DNA from 3 places in the Streptomyces sp. NPDC028298 genome. Region 2 is predicted to be linked to each of the others. Evidence: riboswitches for the same ligand, from Rfam matches in the RefSeq annotation. Region 2 holds a riboswitch; each other region holds the start of a gene.
The links. Region 2 has a riboswitch for S-adenosylmethionine ahead of ACZ4TO_RS32005 (putative leader peptide). Riboswitches for the same ligand answer to the same signal wherever they lie in the genome.

Region 1 (7,067 bases), on a different contig from region 2:
CTCGTACGGGTCCTCGAGCTCGATCTCCTTGGCGATGGAAACACCATCGTTGGTGATCGTGGGCGCGCCCCACTTCTTCTCGAGGACGACGTTACGGCCCTTGGGGCCGAGGGTGACCTTGACGGCGTCGGCGAGCTGGTTCATCCCGCGCTCGAGACCGCGCCGTGCCTCCTCGTCGAACGCGATGATCTTGGCCATGTGAAGTGGTCCTCCCGGACGGGGTGGATTGCTCCGGATCGCGCCCGCGCCCGCGACGGACGGCCCCCGAGCCCTGTGGTTCCTTGCCCCACAGGCCCGCGAGCCTCGCCGGCCCGATCCAAGTTCTGTCACTCTCACTCGGAGAGTGCTAACGCCAATGATTAGCACTCGACCCCGTCGAGTGCAAGGTGCGCTCGCGAAGCGAGCTCGTCGAGGGGTGGCGGTCGGGCGACGGGCGGGAGCAAGGTGCGCTCGCGAAGCGAGCCCCCTGGAAGCCCCCCGGAGACGCACGAGGGGCCCGCATCCCTGGTGGGATGCGGGCCCCTCGTGCGTGAGTTGAGTCGGTGGTCGTTCGCGCCCGATCAGACGGCGAGTTTGACCATGTCCGCCTGCGGACCCTTCTGGCCCTGCGAGATCTCGAACTCCACTCGCTGACCCTCTTCAAGGGTGCGGTAGCCGTCCATCTGAATCGCGCTGTAGTGCACGAAGACGTCCGCACCACCGTCGACCGCGATGAAGCCGTACCCCTTCTCCGCGTTGAACCACTTGACGGTGCCCTGAGCCATGCCTAACTCCCCTATTACTGGCCCTTGCACAGATCCACACTTCGCGGATCCGGGTCAGACCTCACCCCCCAACGGTTGGGGGTGTGCGCCGGAACGCGTCGACCGCGGCTGAATGTATCTGTCCAACTGCCCTCTGCAACAGGTCAATCGGACGAGAATTCTGGGCATGGCCGATCAATGATATGTGGAGAATGCGCAAGGATTCAGGGCAAGTCGGGCCCCGCAAATGCCATAAAATGCCCAAAAAGGTGAGTCACTTTGGCTACTTCTTGTCGCCCGAAGAACGGTCACTCATATGCGTCCGGCATGAAACCAACATCCAAATCGGAGCGACTTCCCCAACTCTAGCGCGTTCAACCCAACAGAATTGCCCCCTCCGTTTGTCTCACGGAGGGGGCAATTATGTGAACGCACTGTGTTCGGCATTACCGAGGGTAACGATCAGCCTCCGGCGACGGCCGGAATGATCGAAACGCCGACACCGTCCGGAGTCGCCGTCTCCAGTCCCTGCTCGAAGCGCACGTCGTCGTCGTTGACGTACACGTTCACGAAGCGACGCAGCTTGCCCTGGTCGTCCAGGACGCGCGCGGCGATGCCCGTGTGGTTCTTCTCCAGGTCGCTGATGACCTCGGCGAGGGTCGCGCCCTCGGCCGTCACCTCGGCGGCACCACCGGTGTAGGTGCGCAGGATGGTGGGGATGCGGACGTTGACGCTCATGATGCGAGGCCAGCCTCTCGGAAGGAGTCGAGGTTCGGGCGGATGGTCGCGGTCAGCCCGGTGTCGGAGGCCACCGCGTCCAGGGTCTTGAGGCCGTCGCCGGTGTTCAGCACGACCGTGGTGAGGGCCGGGTCGAGGAGACCGTTCTCGATGAGCTTGCGGGTGACACCGACGGTCACACCGCCGGCCGTCTCCGCGAAGATGCCCTCGGTGCGCGCGAGCAGCTTGATCGCGTCGACGATCTGCTCGTCGTTCACGTCCTCCACCGCGCCGCCGGTGCGCCGGGCGATGTCGAGCACGTACGGGCCGTCCGCCGGGTTGCCGATGGCGAGCGACTTGGCGATGGTGTCCGGCTTCTGCGGCCGTACGACGTCGTGACCGGCCTTGTAGGCCACGGACACCGGGGAGCAGCCCTCGGCCTGGGCGCCGAAGATCTTGTACGGCTTGTCCTCGACGAGTCCGAGCTTGATCAGCTCCTGGAGCCCCTTGTCGATCTTCGTGAGCTGGGAGCCGGAGGCGATGGGCACGACGAGCTGGTCGGGGAGCTTCCAGCCGAGCTGCTCGCAGATCTCGTACGCCAGGGTCTTGGAGCCCTCGGCGTAGTAGGGCCGCAGGTTGACGTTGACGAAGCCCCAGCCCTCGCCGGCCGGGTCGCCGATCAGCTCGGAGCAGAAACGGTTCACGTCGTCGTAGTTGCCCTGGATGCCGACGAGCTCGCCGCCGTAGACCGCGGCCATGACGACCTTGCCCTGCTCCAGGTCGTGCGGGATGAACACGCAGGAACGGAAGCCGGCGCGGGCCGCCGCGGCGCCCACCGCCCCGGCGAGGTTGCCGGTGGAGGAGCAGGAGAGGGTGGTGAAGCCGAAGACGCGGGCCGCTTCGATGGCCTGGGCGACGACGCGGTCCTTGAAGGAGTGCGTCGGGTTGCCGGAGTCGTCCTTGACGAAGAGCTTCCCGGCGTCGACGCCGAGCTCGCGGGCCAGGTTGTCGGCCTGGACGAGCTTGGTCCAGCCGGGGTTGATGTTCGGCTTGTCCGCCACGTCCGCGGGGACGGGCAGGAGCGGCGCGTAGCGCCAGATGTTCGTGGGTCCCGCTTCGATGCGCTTGCGGAGCTCTTCGGTGTCGTAGGCCGAGAAGTCGTAGGCGATCTCCAGCGGGCCGAAACACTCCTCGCAGGCGAAGACCGGGCCGAGCGGGACGCGGTGTCCGCACTCGCGGCAGGAAAGCGCCGCGGCCGGGCCGAGGTCTACCGCGTCGGCGGAGTTCGTGGTGCTTGCAACTGTCTGCGCAGCCATGGAGGCGAGGCCCTTTCTCCTCATCTTCCTCACGGCGCACTTCGCCGTGAGACGGATTTGGCACCTTCCCTAGCCGGGAGCCTCGCGACGCGATCGACATCGATCGGTACGAGACCGGCTGGAGGGTTGCCGGGGCTTCATCGGGCCGTATCCCTCTGCCCCTCTGGATGAGCGGTATTTGATTGTTGAACTGTTGAACACGATACGCGCCGACGATCCAGGACATGCGATGGTCATGCGCGTTGTTCAAGACTGTAACCGAAGGCCAGGACAGTTGAGATAGTCGTCCGAACCGCGAGACGACGGCAATCGATCTGCCGCTGGCCGCAGCGGGCACGCCGATGAGAGCGTGTGATCAGACAGTGAGGAGCCGCAGACGGTGCTGAGTAAAGTCGAAAGCTGGCTGAGCACACGCTCCTGGTCCGCGACCGACCGCCCGCTCCACAGGATCATGGCAGCCAAGCGTGTCACCGGATCGACGGTGAGTGTCGTGCTGCCCGCACTCAACGAGGAGGAGACGGTCGGCGAGATCGTCGCGATCATCCGCCACGATCTGATGCAGCAGGTGCCCCTCGTCGACGAGATCGTCGTCGTCGACTCCGGTTCGAGCGACCGCACCGCCGCGGTCGCCGCCGCCGCGGGCGCGCGCGTCGTGCACCGCGACGACATCCTCCCGCGGATCCCGGCCGTGCCCGGCAAGGGCGAGGTGCTGTGGCGGTCGCTGCTCGTGACGAGCGGGGACATCGTCTGCTTCGTCGACGCGGACCTCAAGGAGTTCTCGTCCGACTTCGTCTCCGGGATCGTGGGCCCGCTGCTCACCGAACCCGGCGTCGACCTGGTCAAGGCCATGTACGACCGCCCGATGGCCGGCGGCGGCGGGCAGGGCGGCCGGGTCACCGAGCTGATGGCCCGCCCGCTCCTGAACATGCACTGGCCGCAGCTCGCGGGCTTCGTCCAGCCGCTCGGCGGCGAGTACGCGGCCCGCCGCTCGCTGCTCGAACAGCTCCCCTTCCCCGTCGGCTACGGCGTCGAGCTGGGCATGCTCGTCGACGCCCTGCACCTGGTGGGCCTGGACGCCCTCGCCCAGGTCGACGTCGGGGTGCGCAAGCACCGCCACCAGGACGGGCAGGCGCTCGGCCGCATGGCCGCCGCGATCTACCGCACCGCGCAGCTCCGGCTGGCGCGCGGACACCTGATCCGTCCCTCCCTCACCCAGTTCGAGCGCGACCGCGACGGTTTCCGGCCGCGCACGTACTCCGTGGACACGGAGGAAAGGCCGCCGATGAGCGAAATCTCCGAGTACCAGACGCGCAGAGCCGCGTAGTCCGGCGCCGACGGCCGCCGATCGCATACGGCCGAAGGGCGCGTTTGAGCGTTTCGAGACGGGGCTAGGTTTCGAGGCATGGCTTCAACGCACGGTGCCCACAGGATTCTGGTCGCCTCCAACCGCGGCCCGGTCACCTACGAGGTACGGGAGGACGACTCGCTGCACGCCAGACGTGGCGGCGGCGGCCTCGTCTCCGGACTCTCGGCGATCGGGCCGGACGCGGGCGCCCTCTGGGTCTGCTCCGCCCTCGGGGTCGGCGACCGGGAGGCCGTGCGGCGCGGGGTCCACGAGGACGGCGTACGGATGCTGGCCATCGACGCCGACACGCACGCCGCCGCCTACAACGGCATCGCCAACTCCGTGCTGTGGTTCGTGCACCACCTGCTCTACCAGACCCCGCTGGAGCCGGTCTTCGACGCGGAGTTCCGGCGCCAGTGGGAGTCGTACCGGGCCTACAACCGCGCCTTCGCCGAGGCGCTGGCCGAGGAGGCGGCCGAGGGCGCGGCCGTGCTGGTCCAGGACTACCACCTCTGCCTGGTGCCCGGGATGCTCCGCGAACTGCGCCCCGACCTGCGCATCGGTCACTTCTCCCACACCCCGTGGGCGCCCGAGGACTACTTCCGGATGCTCCCCGACGACATCCGCGCGGAGCTGATGGCGGGCATGCTCGGCGCGGACCGGGTCGCCTTCCTGACCTGGCGGTGGGCCACCGCGTTCACGCGCTGCGCGGAGGCGACCGAACCCGGCCGCTACCGCGCCGGCTCGCCCTCGGGCGGCACCCCCCGCACGATCGAGCACCTGGACGGCGCCCGGCCGCCGGTGCGCGAGACCCGGGTCGGCGTGCACGGCCTCGGCGCGGACGCCGAGTTCCTGCGCGAGCGTTCGCACCGCGCGGACGTCGGGGAACGGATGGCCGCGCTGCGCGAGGAGATCGGCGCGGACCGCAGGACGATCGTGCGCGTCGACCGGACCGAGCTGTCCAAGAACATCGTGCGGGGGCTGCTGGCGTACCGGCAGCTCCTCGACGACCACCCGGAGTGGCGCGAGCGGGTCGTCCACGTGGCGTTCGCCTACCCGTCGCGGCAGGACCTCGCCGTCTACCGGGACTACACGGCCGAGGTGCAGCGGCTCGCCGACGAGATCAACGCGCACTACGGAACGCCCGGCTGGACCCCGGTGGTGCTGCACGTGAAGGACGACTTCGCGCGCTCGCTCGCCGCCTACCGGCTCGCCGACGTCGCTCTCGTCAACCCCATCAGGGACGGCATGAACCTCGTCGCCAAGGAGATCCCGGTCGTCTCCGACGAGGGCTGTGCGCTGGTCCTGTCCCGGGAGGCCGGAGCGTACGAGGAACTGGGCGAGGACGCGATCTCCGTGAACCCGTACGACATCACCGGGACGGCGCGGGCGCTGTACGAGGCGCTCACCATGCAGCCGGGCGAACGCGCCGAACGCACCAAACGCCTGACCGCCGCGGCCACCGCCCTTCCCCCGGCCCAGTGGTTCCTGGACCAACTCCACGCGCTGGAGAGCTGAGGAGGGGCGGGCGGCGGTCGGGGTTCCTGTCCGCCGGATCCCGGCTGCGGGTCCAGGGTCCAGACGGTTCCAGCCCCGGCCGGCGAAAGTTCAGCCCCTCCGGCGATTGAGGAGCGGGGTCTGGGGCGGAGCCCCAGGTACGGGAAGGGTAGGGGCGGAGGGGGCGAGAACCGGCTTGTGGCCCGCCCGCCCCGCCCGCCCCGCGCGGGGGTCGCCGGCCGGGTCAGTCGAGCGCGGCCGCCAGCGCGGCGAGGATCCGGACGACCCCGGCGGGCCCGTCGACCACCAGGTCGGCGCGTTCGGCCAGCTCGGCGACCTCGGAGCTGCCGCTGCACACCAGCAGCCCGGGAACCCCGTCGGAGCGCAGCTTGTCGACGGCGCCGAACGCGGGCAGATCCCCCAGATCGTCCCCGGCGTACAGAACGGCCTCGGCACCGACCTCACGGACGTACTCCAGCAGGGCGACCCCCTTGTCCATGCCGGGCGGACGCAGCTCCAGGACCATGCGCCCCGGTTCGACGATCAGCCCGTGCCGCGCGGCGAGCTCGCCCAACGGCTCCCGCAACGCCTCGAACGCGGCCTGCGGATCGGCGGCCCGGCGCGTGTGCACGGCGACCGCGCGGCCCTTCTCCTCGATCCAGGTGCCCTGCCAGGCACCGATCGCGTCGAGGAACCCCGGCAGTTCGGCCCGGACGGCCGCGACGCCCGGGTGCGGAGCGGGCGCGGTGACCGTGCCGCTGACCGCGTCCCAGCGCTCGGCGCCGTAGTGACCGAGGACGACCAGGTGCTCCAGCCCCGGCACGCCGGCGAAGCCTCCGTGGCGCACGGCGACACCGGCCGGGCGGCCGGTGACGACGGCGACGGAGGCGACCTTGGGGGCGAGGGCGGCGAGCGCCGGGACCGCGTCGGGGTGGGCGCGGGCCCGGTCGGGGTCGGGGACGATGGGGGCGAGTGTTCCGTCGAAGTCGAGTGCGACGACCGTCCGGGCGGGACGCGTGAGGATCGCTTCCAGAGCGTCGCGCCCGGCGGGGGTCACCGGAGTCGGCAAGGAGTCCTTGGATTCGGGGTGGCTGCCCATGGGGCGACCCTATCCGGGCGACGCCGGACGCACCCCCCGCTCCTCGGACGCCGGAGGGGCCGGATCCTGCCCGTGCTCAGCGTTCGTCGCGGCGGGACTCGCGGACACGGCGGAGCCGGTTCACCGTGACAGGGTCGTGCGCGAGGGCTCGCGGGTCGTTCAGCAGCGCGTTCAGGAGCTGGTAGTAGCGGACCGGGGCCAGGCCCAGTTGTTCGCGTATGGCGCGCTCCTTGGCGCCGGGGCCGGGGAAGCCGCGGCGCTCCAGGGCGAGGATGCTCCGTTCGCGCGCGGGCAGCTCTTCCATGGACAGCACGGTAGTCCCCGGCACCGACAGACGCCGGGCCCGGGCC
Region 2 (7,067 bases):
CCTTGATGACCGCGAGGACTTCGCCGACCAGTTCGGGGTCGAGCGCGGAGGTGGGTTCGTCGAAGAGGATGACTCCGGGACGCAGGGCGAGGGCGCGGGCGATGGCCACACGCTGCTGCTGGCCGCCGGACAACTGCCGCGGGTAGGCGCCGGCCTTGTCGGCGAGGCCCACCCGGCTGAGCAGGTCGCGGGCGAGCTCCTGCGCCGCGGCCCTGGACAGCTTCCCGGTCGCCACCGGCGCCGCGGCCACGTTGTCGAGCACGGTCAGGTGGGGGAAGAGGTTGAAGTTCTGGAACACGAAGCCGATCCGGCTGCGCTGGGCCAGGATGACCCGCTCGCTCAGCTCCTTGAGACGGTCGCCGTGCCTGCGTACGCCGATGAGCTCGCCGTTCAGGCTGACGTGGCCGACCTCGGGCTTCTCCAGGTGGTTGATCACCCGCAGGAGGGTGGACTTGCCGGAGCCGGACGGGCCGAGAACGACCGTCACCTCACCGGGGCGCACGGTCAACTCCACGCCGTCCAGAACCCGTTGGGCCCCGTACCACTTGTGCACATCGTGCACCTCGACGGTGGCGGGCTCCACCTGGAGCCCGCCGGCGACCTCGCCCGCCGAAGCCGTGTCCGCCCCCTTGGCCGACGCCGACGCCGACGCCGACGCCGACACCGACGCCGTCGGCACCACGTCCGCGACCGGAGCCGTCCGCGTGCTCACCGTCGTCACCTTCGTCTCGCCGCTCATATCGCCGTCTCCCTCCGGAACCGGGCCCGCACGTCGCGCAGACCGTTCCGCGCCTTCTGCAACGGAGTCGGCGGCAGGGTGCGCAGGGCGCCCCGCGAGTAGTGCCGCTCGACGTAGAACTGGATGACGGACACCACGCTGGTGAGGATCAGGTACCAGGCGGTGGCGACGAGGAGCAGCGGCACGATGTCGCCGGGGTAGGTGCTGCCCATGCTCTGCACGGAGCCGAAGAGGTCCAGCAGGGACACGTAGAAGACCAGCGAGGTGCCCTTGATCAGGCCGATCAACTGGTTGACGTAGTTGGGGGTGATGGAGCGCAGCGCCTGCGGAAAGACGATTTTCGCGAACTGGTACCGCCTCGGCAGACCGAGTGCCGACGCGGCCTCGTGCTGGCCCTGGTCGACGGAGAGGATGCCGCCGCGGACCACCTCGGAGGCGTACGCGGCCTCGTTCAGGCTCAGTCCGACGACGGCGACGGCCATGTCGGTCGCCAGCCGGGACTCGTCGAAGGTGAAGAAGGCCGGCCCGAACGGCACTCCGACGCTCACCGTCTGGTACAGCGCGCTGAAGTTGTAGAGGAAGAGCAGGACCACGATCAGCGGCACCGACCGGAACAGCCAGGTGTAGACCCAGCTCACCGCGCGCAGCACCGGGCTCCGGGAGAGCCTGGCCAGGGCCAGCAGGACGCCGCCGAGCAACCCCAAAAGCGCACTGTAGAAGGCGACTTCGAGGGTGATGAGCAGGCCGTCGAGAATGGTCGGGCGCAGGAACCAGTACTGGAAGCGATCCCACTGGTAGAAGGGGTTGGTCACCAGTCCGTGGGCGATCTGGGCGACGAGCACGAGCACGACGGCCGTGACGATCCAGCGGCCGGGCCGCCGGAGCGGAAGGACCCGCTGGGCCGCCGGACGGTCGGACGCGCCGGGGAGGTCGAGACGGGGGACCGCCTCGGCGGGCGGCGCCGATCCCAAGGACACGGCGGCGCCGGGTGGTTGACTCATGGAGGACTCCAGCGGATTCGGACACCCCGGACCACGGAGCGGCGGCGCACCGCCGAGCGGGACGGCTCGGTACACGGCGATGCGCGCGGCCCACGTGGGACGAGGGCTGGACGGGGAAGGGGCGTTTTCACGACAGCGGTGGTCGCCGAAGGCTCGATGGAGCGGATCGGCGCGTGGCCGTCGAGGACCTGACGGAATCTCAGCTCGTGGCCGTCGAAGGCCGGCGAATCCTCAGCTCGTGGCCGTCGAGGACCCGACGGAACCCCTCAGCTCGTGAGCGCCGAAGACCCGGAGGACCGCCCTGTCCGTGATCGCGGGGGATTCGGACGGGCCGTCGTTTCCCGATCGCCGAAGACATGAGCGCCGAGGGCTCGAAGGAGCCGTGCGCGAGGGGCCGTCGAGACCCCGGAGGGGGCCGTCAGCCTCGGCTGAGGGACAGACACATGCCCGTACACAGGGCGCTGTTGACACGCAGCAGGTCCACGGCACGGTCGGCGCAGAGCACGTTGCGGCCGAGGCGCCGCCATGCGGCCGTCCCGTCAGCTCCGTGCATCGTCGTCACCATTTCTTCTCCGGCCGAAAAGGCATCCTGTGGTGCGCCGCAGGTTAGGCCCGGCCCGAAAACAATGTCAATGCGGGTGACCACCAGGTGAGACCGTGCGTACGGCCTTCTTGACGCCGCAACAGGGCGCACCGAGACTGGCATGGACGGTCACGATTGTCAGCGCCCACGGAACGGGTACACCCCGCTCCAGTGGTCATCGGCCCCGGCCCGCTGACAGGCAACCCTTCCACCGCGACGGGGTGCCCCGGGTGACGACCGGGTCCCGCCGGTGCGGCGGGGCAAGCGTGGTCTCGCGTCTCGCGAGCCCTGAGCCGGGAACGGTGGGAATTGCCCAAGAGCGGTTTGACGAGGCGCCTGCACATCGACCTCCTGCGCGTCTCCAGCGCTTACTGATCGCGGCCGGTCCGTTCGATCCGGACCGGTGCGACAAGCGCAGTCAATCCGCATCAAGCTGCCCGCGCGCCCACAAAGCGGCGGTGGCTTCCGTCTTCCCCCAGGGAGAGTCATGCCCGAGACAGCTTCGCGCACGTCCAGCACTGCCAACTCACGCCCCTGTGACCAGATTTCGCTCCCCTCGGCCCTTCGGCTCAAGCCGGCGGCGACGCCGGCCGCGCTCCCCCACCGTGTCGACAGCCGCATCGGCGTGGGCCTCGCCGGGGGCTTCTACCCGGCTCCGCACCGCTACGAGCTGTATCTGTCGCGGAGTTGTCCGTTCTCGCTGCGCATCGCCATCACGCTCGGGCTGCTCGGCCTGCGGGACTCGGTCGCCACCACACTCCTGGCCGACCCCGCGCGGACACCCGAGGCCTTCGCGTCGCTGCGCCGTGCCTACGAGGCCACCGAGCACCACTTCGACGGGCCGCTCACGGCGCCCGCGCTGTGCGACCGGTGGAGCGGACGCATCGTCAGCAACCACCCGCCCGCCATCCTCCGCGATCTCGCCGGGCTGCTCTCCGGTCACACCACGACATGCCCGTCCTCGCTCCGCCCTCCGTCGCTGGCCGCCGACATCGAGGCGCTCCGGGATCTGCTGGACCGCGACGTCACCCCGTCCGCCGAACCTGCGGGGCTCGCGGCGGCCCTGGACCTGCTGGACTGCCACCTCGCGGGTCGCACCTACGTGTTGGGCGACACCCTCACCGCGGCGGACGTGGACGCGTGGACGGCGCTCACCGGTCTCGGCCGGTCCCGCGCCCTCGGCGCCCGCCCCCGGCTGCTGGACTACGTACGCCGTCTCGGCGATCACCCGGCCTTCCGGCACGCGCAGGACGTGGTGCCACTGACGGCAGGGGTCTGACGCTTCCGACGGAAGCCTGGGTGCCGGGCAGGTGGGTGGCTCCTCACGATCGGCGATCGCCGATCCGCGCCCATCGGCCCGGCGTCCGCACCGGTCACGCGCGCGAGCCACGACCGGCACCGGTCAAGGGCGCGAAGCCACGTCGACACCGGTCACTCGCGCGGAACCAGCAGGATGCTGACGCCGTTCACGGTCGAGGTCCACCGCCGGCCCTGATCCAGTACCTCGCGCCCCGGACCGAGGATCCGTTCCTGGAGCACCAGCGCCGACGCGCGAAGTTCCTCCCACGGCTCAGGCGTCTCGAAGGCACGCCGGGACCGCTCCACGGAACCGACCAGAGAACGGCAGGCCGCTTCCACGTCGGGGACGTTCTGGCCCGCCGATCCGACGCCTTCGAGCGACCACGTCATCCACAGGTGGCCCATGCCATCACTCTGTCCCATCCCCGGGAACGACGCATTCCCAGTACGCGGAGCGACCGGTGCTCCGATGCGTGACCGGCTCGCACACAGGCACCTCCGCCGAAAATAGGCGATCCTGGCGAAAACCGTCTCCTCAGGGCGTGTCCCGACTCGCGCCGTCAGGGGTCCGCACTTCGATGTGGACTCCACGGCCCACAGGACCCGGTCCAGGCAGGCGTCTCCATGAAACACGCACCCCACCTTCTCCCGCCGCCTTCACCGGTACCGCGTCCACCCGCGGCACCCGGATCCACCGGGTCCCCGCGGCTGGGCCGGCTGGACGCCCTGCGGGGGATCGCCGCGCTTCTCGTGGCGGTCGACCATTCCTCGTACTCCTTCATGCCGGAGTTCCGGGAACGGGTGATGCCCGAGCTGAACGTCGGCCGGTACGGGGTCATGCTGTTCTTCCTGGTGAGCGGTTACGTCATCCCCGCCTCGCTCGAGCGCCGGGGCTGCGTCAGGAGCTTCTGGATCGGGCGGGCCCACCGCGTCTACCCGCTGTGGGCCGTTGTGGTGGGCTCGGCACTGGTGCTGAACCTCCTGGGCTTCACGCGTCTCGGCGCTCGCTTCGAGGGGCGGAACCCCCTCACGGTCGCCGTCGCGCACGCCACCCTGCTCCAGGAACTGCTGGGGACGCCGAGTGTCGTCCTCGTCCTGTGGACGCTGTCGTACGAGCTGGCGTTCTACCTGCTGGTCGTCGCCCTGTTCACGGTCCGGCTCCACCCGCGCTCGGGGACCGTCTCGGTGGTCCTGGGCGTGCTCGCCGCCGTGAGCGCGACGGTGGCGTTCGTGCCACCGGCGTCCGCACTGTCCTTGGCCGTCGGCACGGGGCCGCTGGTCGCGCTCGCCTCCGCGGCGCTGGTGTTCGCCGTCCTCTGCGGGAGCTCCGGCAGGTACGAACTGCGGGTGACGGGGGCCGTGGCGGGAGGTGTGCTCGCGCTGGTGCTGGTGCCCTTCAACGGCACCGTTCCGCTCTGGGAAGGCCTCGTGATCCTGGCCGTGATGTTCCTCGGCACCGCCGTCCGGCGGGCGGAGAGCGGGGAGAGCACCTGGCCGCGCGCGGCCCGCACGGCCCTCGTGGTGGTGGTCTGCGCGGCGGGGAGCGCGTACCAGCACGGCGACACCGCCACGTTCGCACGGCGCGGCTGGATCACGGCCTTCCTGCTCGCCGTGCTCACCTTCGGTGCCGCCCTCGCGCTGCGCGGCACAAGGTTTCCTCGCGCGCTGACCTGGCTGGGGACGGTCAGCTACTCGGTGTACCTGGTGCATCCCGTCCTGCTGGCGGTGAGCGACGGCGTGATCGGGCGGTGCCGCCACGACAGTCTCGTCCTCGAAGCGGTGTTCCTCGCCGTGCTGCTGCCGTTGTGCGCGCTGACCCACCGCTTCGTCGAGGTGCCGGGTCAGGCCCGGGGCCGGGAACGGATCCGCCGCCTCGCCGAGGGAACGGGCGGCAACCTTTTCGCTTCCGGCGGCGACTGACGAGGACACCATCGGCTCGATCCTCGGAACGGACGCCCATGAAGGAAACGAGGCAGGCCGCGCGACGGCGCGGACGTCGGCCGTCGCCGAGGGCCCTCACCCCGATCGCCGTCGTCGCCCTGGTCGCGGTCGGTGCCCTGGTCTGTCTGGTCGTGGCCTTCCGGCCCGGCCATCAGGCCGCCACGGGAGACGGCGCGGGCCCGGCGGTCGCCGGTTCCCGCGGTACCGCGACTCCGGGCCGGACTCCTTCGGCCGCCTCGACGTCACCCGCGGCGACCCGGTCGCCCAGCCCTGCCGCCTCCCCGACCGCGACGGCACGCCCGTCCACCGCGTCGGCGCGGCCCTCGGCCGCGAACACCTCCCGCACCACGACGGCGACCGCTTCACAGGCGGGACGGATCCGTCCGGGCGTCGCCCACCAGGGTGTGGCGACCATGTACGACGCCGGAAGCGGCGACGGCGCCTGCTCGTACGGTCCGACGGACGACGTCATGACCGCGGCGATGAACCACACCGACTACGAGACGTCCAAGGCGTGCGGGGCCTATCTGCTGGTGCGGGCCGCCGGCGGCGCGAGCGTCACCGTCCGGATCACCAACGAGTGCCCGACGGGCTGCGCCCCCGGCCAGCTCGACCTCAGCACCCAGGCGTTCGCCCGGCTCGCGAACCCGGTGGCCGGCCGGATCCCGATCACCTGGAAGCTGCTGAGCCCCGCCGACTCGGGCACACTCGCCCTGCGCTACAAGACCGGGTCCAGCCGCTACTGGTGCGCGCTCCAGGTGATCGGCCACCGCAATCCGGTGGCCCGCCTCGAACTCCGCTCCGGCGGTGCGTGGCGGCCGCTTCCTCGCACCGAGTACAACTACTTCCTCGCCGAGGACGGCGGCGGCTGCGGTGGCGCGGTCCGGATCACCGACATCTACGGTGAACGCCTGACCGTCGACGGCATCGCGCTGCGCCCCGACGCCGTGCAGACGACCCGGCTCCAGTTCGCGCGCCACTGACCCCGTCCGGGCCGGCTACTCCGCGCTCCTTCCGCAGCGCACACCCGTGGCGGGCGGCCCCGGCGGGGAGGGAACGGTGACCGAGCCACCACCCGCGGCGACCACGGGTGCCGACTCGACGGGTGCCGGCTTGCGCAGCAGGAGCAGGGCCGCGTCGTCGTGCAGCCGACCGCCCACATGGGCCTGGAGCTCGGCGTCGAGCGCGGCGAGCGTGGACGCCGGCTCGTCGGACACGTGGCGGGCCAGTCCTTCGGCGAGGGCGTAGAACTCCCGGCCGTGGTCGCGGGCCTCGGTGACCCCGTCCGTGTACAGCAGGAGCTGATCGCCGTCGGCCAGGGGCAGCACCTGGAGGCTCGGGATCTCCCCCGTCAGGGCCCGCAGTCCGAGCGGCGGAGCGGGGTTCACGGGGTCCACCGACACGACCTTCCCGGACGCGCTGACGTGCAGCGGGGGCGCGTGTCCGCAGTTGACGACCTCCAGCCGGTCCGGTTCCGGGTACCCGGCGACCACGGCGGTCACGA
Region 3 (7,067 bases), on a different contig from region 2:
AGCGGTCCGAGCGTCTGGTCGCCCTGCTGTTCGTGCTGTCGATGGTGGCCACGGTCGGCTTCATCGCCTCCTACGTGGCGATCCCGAACGACAAGTCGATCTTCGTGTTCCCGCTCGGGCACATCAGCGCGCTGAACTTCGCGCTGGGCATGTGCCTCGGCGTGGCGCTGTTCTCGATCGGCGCGGGCGCGGTCCACTGGGCCCGCACCCTGATGTCCGACGTGGAGATCGCCGACGAGCGTCACCCGATCGAGGCGGAGCCCGCGGTCAAGGCCAAGGTCCTGGCCGACTTCAAGGACGGCGCCCGGGAGTCCGCTCTCGGCCGCCGCAAGCTGATCCGCAACACGATGTTCGGCGCGCTGGCCCTGTTCCCGCTCTCCGGCGTCATGCTGCTGCGCGACCTCGGTCCGCTGCCCGGCACGAAGCTGCGCCACACGCTGTGGTCCAAGGGCAAGCTCCTCGTCAACATGAACACCAACGAGCCGCTGCGTCCCTCGGACCTGGCCGTCGGTTCGCTCACCTTCGCCAAGCCCGAGGGCCTGGAGGAGCACGACGAGGACTTCCAGAAGGAGATCGCCAAGGCGGCCCTGATGATCATCCGGCTCCAGCCGGAGGACATCAAGGACAAGCAGGAACTCGAGTGGTCCTACCAGGGCATCGTGGCGTACTCGAAGATCTGCACCCACGTCGGCTGCCCGATCTCCCTGTACGAGCAGCAGACGCACCACGCGCTGTGCCCGTGCCACCAGTCCACCTTCGACCTCTCCGACGGTGCTCGGGTCATCTTCGGCCCGGCCGGTCACGCCCTGCCTCAGCTGCAGATCGGCGTGAACGCTGAGGGCTACCTCGAAGCGCTCAGCGACTTCAAGGAGCCCGTCGGTCCTGCATTCTGGGAGCGCGGATGAGCACTACCACCACCCCCGACTCGCGCTCCTCGCGCGAGAAGGCACCCGCCGGTGAGCGGGTCGCCGACTGGGCCGACGGCCGTCTCGGGATCTACTCCCTGGCCAAGTCCAACATGCGCAAGATCTTCCCCGACCACTGGTCGTTCATGTTGGGTGAGGTCTGCCTCTACAGCTTCATCATCATCATCCTCACGGGTGTGTACCTGACCCTGTTCTTCCACCCGTCGATGAACGAGGTGGAGTACCACGGCAGCTACGTCCCGCTGCAGGGCCAGTTGATGTCCGAGGCGTTCAACTCGACCATGCACATCTCCTTCGATGTGCGCGGTGGTCTGCTGATCCGTCAGATCCACCACTGGGCCGCGCTGATCTTCCTCGCCGGCATGTTCGTGCACATGATGCGCGTGTTCTTCACGGGTGCGTTCCGCAAGCCCCGTGAGATCAACTGGGTCTTCGGATTCCTGCTGTTCGTCCTCGGCATGTTCACCGGCTTCACCGGTTACTCGCTGCCGGACGACCTGCTCTCCGGCACCGGTGTCCGCTTCATGGAGGGCGCGATCCTGTCCGTGCCGATCGTCGGCACGTACCTGTCGTTCTTCCTGTTCGGCGGAGAGTTCCCGGGCGGCGACTTCGTGGCCCGCTTCTACGCGGTGCACGTGCTGCTGCTGCCGGGCATCATGCTCGGCCTGGTCGTCGGCCACCTGATCCTGGTCTTCTACCACAAGCACACGCAGTTCGCGGGTCCCGGCAAGACGAACAACAACGTCGTCGGCATGCCGCTGCTGCCCGTCTACATGGCCAAGGCCGGAGGCTTCTTCTTCCTGGTCTTCGGTGTCATCGCGGCCATCGCGGCGATCGCCTCGATCAACCCGATCTGGGCCCTGGGCCCGTACCGTCCGGACCAGGTGTCCACCGGCGCCCAGCCCGACTGGTACATGGGCTTCTCCGAGGGCCTGATCCGCGTCATGCCTGGCTGGGAGATCAACCTCTGGGGTCACACGCTCGTCCTGGGTGTGTTCATCCCGCTGGTCATCTTCCCGCTGGTCCTGGTCGCGATCGCGGTCTACCCGTTCATCGAGGGCTGGGTCACCGGCGACAAGCGCGAGCACCACATCCTGGACCGTCCGCGCAACGTCCCGACCCGGACCGCGTTCGGCGCCGCCTGGATCAGCTGGTACTTCGTCCTGCTCATCGGTGGCGGCAACGACCTGTGGGCCACGCACTTCCACCTGTCGATCAACTCGATCACCTGGTTCGTCCGGATCGCGTTCTTCGTCGTGCCGGTGCTGACCTTCATCGCCACCAAGCGTGTCTGCCTCGGCCTCCAGCGCCGGGACCGGGACAAGGTGCTGCACGGCCGCGAGTCGGGCATCATCAAGCGCCTGCCGCACGGTGAGTTCATCGAGGTCCACGAGCCGCTCAGCCAGGACGCGCTGCACACGCTCACCGCGCACGAGCAGTACAAGCCGGCCGAGATCGGCCCGACGGTCGACGAGAACGGTGTCGAGCGCAAGGTCTCGGGCACGCAGAAGCTGCGCGCCAAGATGAGCCAGGGCTTCTACGGGGAGGAAGGCCAGATCCCCAAGCCCACCGTCGAGGAGTACAAGGAGATCGCGAGCGGCCACGGCCACCACTGATCCCCGGCAGTTCGCCACGGCTGGAGCCCCGTCCATGACACGGACGGGGCTCTTTGCCGTCCTCCGGGCTGGATAGGGTGGTCTCACCCGGTGGTGCGGGGCGATCCACCCCGCGTCACCCACGAACCGTGTCACCCGTGTCACCCGCGACCGCGTGACCCACGAACCCAGGAGCGACCATGAGCGCTGTGAACCCCGCTGGAGGCGACACCGCGGCGGGCCGTTCCTGGCCCGCGGTACTGAACGGACTGCTCGAAGGCCGCGACCAGAGCGCGGACGACACCGCCTGGGCGATGGACCGCATCATGCGCGGCGAGGCGACCGACGCGCAGATCGCCGGGTTCGTGGTGGCCCTGCGCGCCAAGGGCGAGACCGTCCAGGAGATCGCCGGACTCGTCCGGGCGATGTACGAGCACGCCAATGTGATCGAGGTGCCCGGCCGCACCGTCGACATCGTCGGCACGGGAGGCGACGGCGCGAAGACCGTCAACATCTCGACGATGTCCTCGATCGTGGTGGCCGGCACCGGCGCCAAGGTCGTCAAGCACGGCAACCGGGCCGCGTCCTCCGCGTCCGGCTCCTCGGACGTCCTGGAGAAGCTCGGCGTCAATCTCCAACTGCCGGTGAAGCGGGTCGCCGAGGTGGCCGAGGAGGCCGGGATCACCTTCTGCTTCGCGGTCAAGTTCCACCCGGCGCTGCGTCATGTGGCGGCGGCCCGCGGCCAGTTGGGCATCCGGACCACCTTCAACGTGCTCGGACCGCTGACCAACCCGGCCCGGGTGAAGGCCCAGGCGGTCGGTGTCGCCGATCCCCGGATGGCGCCCATCGTGGCGGGCGTGTTCGCCGAGCGCGGCAACTCCTCGCTCGTCTTCCGCGGCGACGACGGCCTCGACGAGCTGACCACCACCGGGGGCTCGCACGTCTGGGTCGTCCGCGACGGCAAGGTCACCGAGGAGCGCTTCGACCCCCGCGACGTCGGGCTCGACATCGTCCCGGTGGAGGCCCTGCGGGGCGCCGACGCCTCGTACAACGCGGAGGTCGCCCGGCGTCTCCTGGACGGCGAGAAGGGGCCCGTACGGGACGCGGTCCTGCTGAACTCGGCGGCGGCCCTGGTGGCCCTGACGCCGGCCGACGGGCCGCTGGCCGGGCAGCTCCGCGTCCAGATGGACAGGGCGGCCGAGGCCATCGACTCCGGCGCCGCCAAGCGCACCCTGGAGCGCTGGGTGGCCGCCAGCAACGCCTGAACACCCGGGATCCCGCGCGGGACGCAGTCCGGATCGTGGACTGCGTCTTGCGCGGGGAAGATCCTCTGGCAAGATGCTGTACCAGGTCATGAGTGACAGCCATCAGGCCCCGGCCGGCTGTCCGGCAACCCTCCGTCCGTGGCGGGGTGCCCCGGGTGAAGACCAGGTCGTAGGCAGCGAGGCCTACGGCAAGCGCGGACCCCTCCCGCTCTCCGGGCGGACCACCAGGGGTCCTGGTCGTTCGAGGGAGCCTTCTGTGAGCAAGCGAATGCGTTAGGGCGCCGAGCCCCGCCTCCGCACACCCTTTTCACCTTTCTCCCGCGCCGAGCGCCGCCCTGAGGCGGCCGGCTCGCGCGGTGATTCCGCCTGCCTCTCACAGGAGCTCGCCATGTCTGCTTCCACCCTTGCCGCCGACCAGACTGTTTGTGCCCCCCTGCCCGTTCTGGGCCGGGATGTCACCGTCCCCCTCGTCACCGGCGGCGAGGTGACCTACGCGGCTCTCGACTACGCCGCCAGCGCGCCCGCCCTCCAGCGCGTGTGGGACGACGTCGCCGCGTACGCGCCGTACTACGGCAGCGTCCACCGGGGCGCCGGCTACCTCTCGCAGCTCTCCACCGACCTCTTCGAGAACGCCCGCAGGACCGTCGCGGAGTTCCTCGACTGCCGCGACGGCGACCAGGTCGTCTTCACCCGCTCCACCACCGACTCGCTCAACCTGCTCGCCGCGGCCCTCCCGGCCGGCTGCCAGGTCTTCGTCTTCGAGACCGAGCACCACGCCTCCCTGCTGCCCTGGCGCGACGCCCGCGTGACCTACCTGAACGCCCCGCGCACCCCCGCCGAGGCCGTCGACACCCTGGAGCGCGCCCTCGCCGCCCGGGACCCCTACGGACCGGCCCTCGTCTGCGTCACCGGCGCCTCGAACGTCACCGGCGAGCTGTGGCCGGTGCGGGAACTGGCCGCCGCCGCGCACGCCCACGGCGCCCGCATCGTCCTCGACGCCGCCCAGCTCGCCCCGCACCACCCGGTGTCCGTCCAGGACCTCGACGTCGACTGGGTCGCCTTCTCCGGGCACAAGCTGTACGCGCCCTTCGGCTCCGGCGTCCTCGCGGGCCGCTCCGACTGGCTGACCGAGGCCGACCCCTACCTCGCGGGCGGCGGCGCCAGCCGCAAGGTCACCCGGCGCGCGGACGGCGGCGTGGACGTCGAGTGGCACGACAGCGCCGCCCGCCACGAGGCCGGCTCGCCGAACGTCATCGGCGCCTACTCGATCGCCTCGGCCTGCAAGGCGCTCACCGACGAGGGCTTCGACAACCTGCTCGCCCGCGAGCGGCACCTGATCCGCACCGTCCGCGAGGGCCTCGCCGAGGTCCCCGAGGTCCGCGTGCTCTCCCTCTTCGGTGACGACGCCCCGCGGGTCGGCGTCATCTCCTTCGTCGTCGAGGGCTGGAACAGCTCGCACTTCGCCGCCGCGCTCTCCGCCGAGTACGGCATCGGGGTCCGCGACGGACTGTTCTGCGCCCACCCGCTCGTGCGCACCCTGCTCGGCAGCGACCCGGAGACCGCGGGGGAGTGCGGAGCCCCCGAGGCGGCCCCCGGCGAGAAGTCCCTCAACGCCATCCGCGTCAGCTTCGGGGCCGGCACCCCCGACGAGCACGTCGAGCGGTTCGTCCGCGCGGTGCGCGAGCTCGTCAGGGACGGAGCGCGCTGGCGGTACCGCACCGAGGACGGCCGCTGCGTCCCGGCGGTCTGACCCCCGCACCGGATCCGCCCGGAGGCGGCGCCGCGTCGGTCAGGAGTCGAGACCGATCGCGAACGCCGCCTCCAGGTCGTGCTGGGAGTACGTACGGAACGCCACGTGCGTGTCCGTCGCCTCGACGCCCGGGATCTTGCTGATCCGGCCGGGGATGACGTCCGCCAGGTCGTCGTGGGCATGGACCCGGACCATGGCGATCAGGTCGTAGGTGCCGGTGACCGAGAAGACCTCGCTGACGCTCTCCAGCGACGCGATCGACTCGGCGATCTCGGGGATGCGGTCCACGCTGGTCTTGATGAGGACGATCGCGGTGATCACGGCTGGTTCTCTCCCTAGGGGGCCGCTGCTGGGGATCTCACCCTACTCGCGGTCCACCGGACCCGGCCGCTCCACCGGGGGCCCCGGCAGGACCCCCCGGGCGGGCACGACGGCCGGGCGCCGCCGGAAGCGCGCCCAGGCGTAGACGAAACCCAGGGAGAAGCCCACGAGGTGGGCCAGGTAGGCCACCCCGGGACCACCCGAACCGCTGCGCCCGGCCGCCAGCCACTGGAGGCTGAACCAGAACGGCAGCACCACCCAGGCCGGGAACCGCAGCGGCAGGAAGAACAGGAACGGGAAGAGACTGGTCACCCGGGCCTTGGGGAACAGGTAGAGGAACGCGCCGAGCACCGCGGAGATCGCCCCGGAGGCCCCGACCAGGGACTGCTGCGAGGTCGCGTTGGCGGCGGCGTACCCGAGCAGGGCCAGGTATCCGCAGCCCAGGTAGAACAGGGCGAACTCCAGATGGCCCATGCGCTCCTCGGTCATCAGCCCGAACACGTAGAAGAAGAGCATGTTGCCCAGGAGATGGAGCCAGCTTCCGTGGACGAACAGGGCGGTCGCGGGGGTGAGCGCCTCGCCCGGGGCCCCGTCGAACAGGGCGGCCGGCACCACGCCCCAGCGGCGGAAGTACGCCCGTTGCGCGACCAGCAGCTCGTCCCCCGTGCCGTACGCGGGATCGAGACCCGAGGCGGGGCCGATCACGAAGATCAGACAGCACAGGACGATCAGTCCGTACGTCACCGGCGCGGACCGGCCCCGCAGCGCCCTGCCGACCGTCGCACTCCAATTGCCGATCATGGTGCAGAGCATGACGTAACCACGCCGATGCACACAGACCGCCTCGCCGCCGTGGACACCCGAGCGTCGAGTACCCGCCAGGCCGTAGGGTTACGAGCCAAAGCCCCGGGAAACCGGCGCCGGACGGACACTAGAAGGAAAGCGACTGCCCTATGACGGTTCCCCTGCCCGATGCCAAGACCCGCTGGCGCTGCACCCTCTGCGGCAACCTCACGCGTTTCGACGTGACCCGCTCGTCGAAGGTCGTCGAGTATGTGCACCTGGACCTCGCCGGTGAGCCGAAGGTCGAGGAGCGCGAGGTGGTCAGTGAGACCATCGAGTCGGTGCGGTGCCGTTGGTGCAACGCGGTGGATCAGGTCGAACTCGTGGACAGGCCGGGCGCCGGCTCCTGACGGAGCGGGCCCCGCAC

Region 1: linked by a shared signal. The riboswitch ahead of thrC (threonine synthase) and the one ahead of ACZ4TO_RS32005 (putative leader peptide) in region 2 are both predicted to bind S-adenosylmethionine.
Region 3: linked by a shared signal. The riboswitch ahead of ACZ4TO_RS10655 (aminotransferase class V-fold PLP-dependent enzyme) and the one ahead of ACZ4TO_RS32005 (putative leader peptide) in region 2 are both predicted to bind S-adenosylmethionine.

The regions. Positions count from the first base shown of each region.
Region 1 covers NZ_JBVHTL010000006.1:156,573-163,639, reverse strand. The annotation lists gene groL (chaperonin GroEL) at 1-198, opposite strand, end outside; gene ACZ4TO_RS26355 (cold-shock protein) at 561-764, opposite strand; gene ACZ4TO_RS26350 (MoaD/ThiS family protein) at 1,206-1,481, opposite strand; gene thrC (threonine synthase) at 1,478-2,776, opposite strand; SAM riboswitch class I at 2,794-2,950, opposite strand; gene ACZ4TO_RS26340 (glucosyl-3-phosphoglycerate synthase) at 3,156-4,100, shown strand; gene ACZ4TO_RS26335 (alpha,alpha-trehalose-phosphate synthase (UDP-forming)) at 4,179-5,639, shown strand; gene otsB (trehalose-phosphatase) at 5,863-6,717, opposite strand; gene ACZ4TO_RS26325 (DUF3263 domain-containing protein) at 6,794-7,021, opposite strand.
Region 2 covers NZ_JBVHTL010000008.1:313,849-320,915, forward strand. The annotation lists gene ACZ4TO_RS31990 (amino acid ABC transporter ATP-binding protein) at 1-583, opposite strand, end outside; gene ACZ4TO_RS31995 (amino acid ABC transporter permease) at 736-1,740, opposite strand; gene ACZ4TO_RS32000 (hypothetical protein) at 2,159-2,293, opposite strand; SAM riboswitch class IV at 2,451-2,596, shown strand; gene ACZ4TO_RS32005 (putative leader peptide) at 2,633-2,698, shown strand; gene ACZ4TO_RS32010 (glutathione S-transferase C-terminal domain-containing protein) at 2,811-3,602, shown strand; gene ACZ4TO_RS32015 (hypothetical protein) at 3,755-4,045, opposite strand; gene ACZ4TO_RS32020 (acyltransferase family protein) at 4,247-5,542, shown strand; gene ACZ4TO_RS32025 (expansin EXLX1 family cellulose-binding protein) at 5,581-6,546, shown strand; gene ACZ4TO_RS32030 (PP2C family protein-serine/threonine phosphatase) at 6,562-7,067, opposite strand, start outside.
Region 3 covers NZ_JBVHTL010000002.1:469,086-476,152, reverse strand. The annotation lists gene qcrA (cytochrome bc1 complex Rieske iron-sulfur subunit) at 1-905, shown strand, start outside; gene qcrB (cytochrome bc1 complex cytochrome b subunit) at 902-2,542, shown strand; gene trpD (anthranilate phosphoribosyltransferase) at 2,722-3,786, shown strand; SAM riboswitch class IV at 3,871-3,987, shown strand; gene ACZ4TO_RS10655 (aminotransferase class V-fold PLP-dependent enzyme) at 4,175-5,536, shown strand; gene ACZ4TO_RS10650 (Lrp/AsnC family transcriptional regulator) at 5,576-5,857, opposite strand; gene ACZ4TO_RS10645 (rhomboid family intramembrane serine protease) at 5,900-6,658, opposite strand; gene ACZ4TO_RS10640 (hypothetical protein) at 6,811-7,050, shown strand.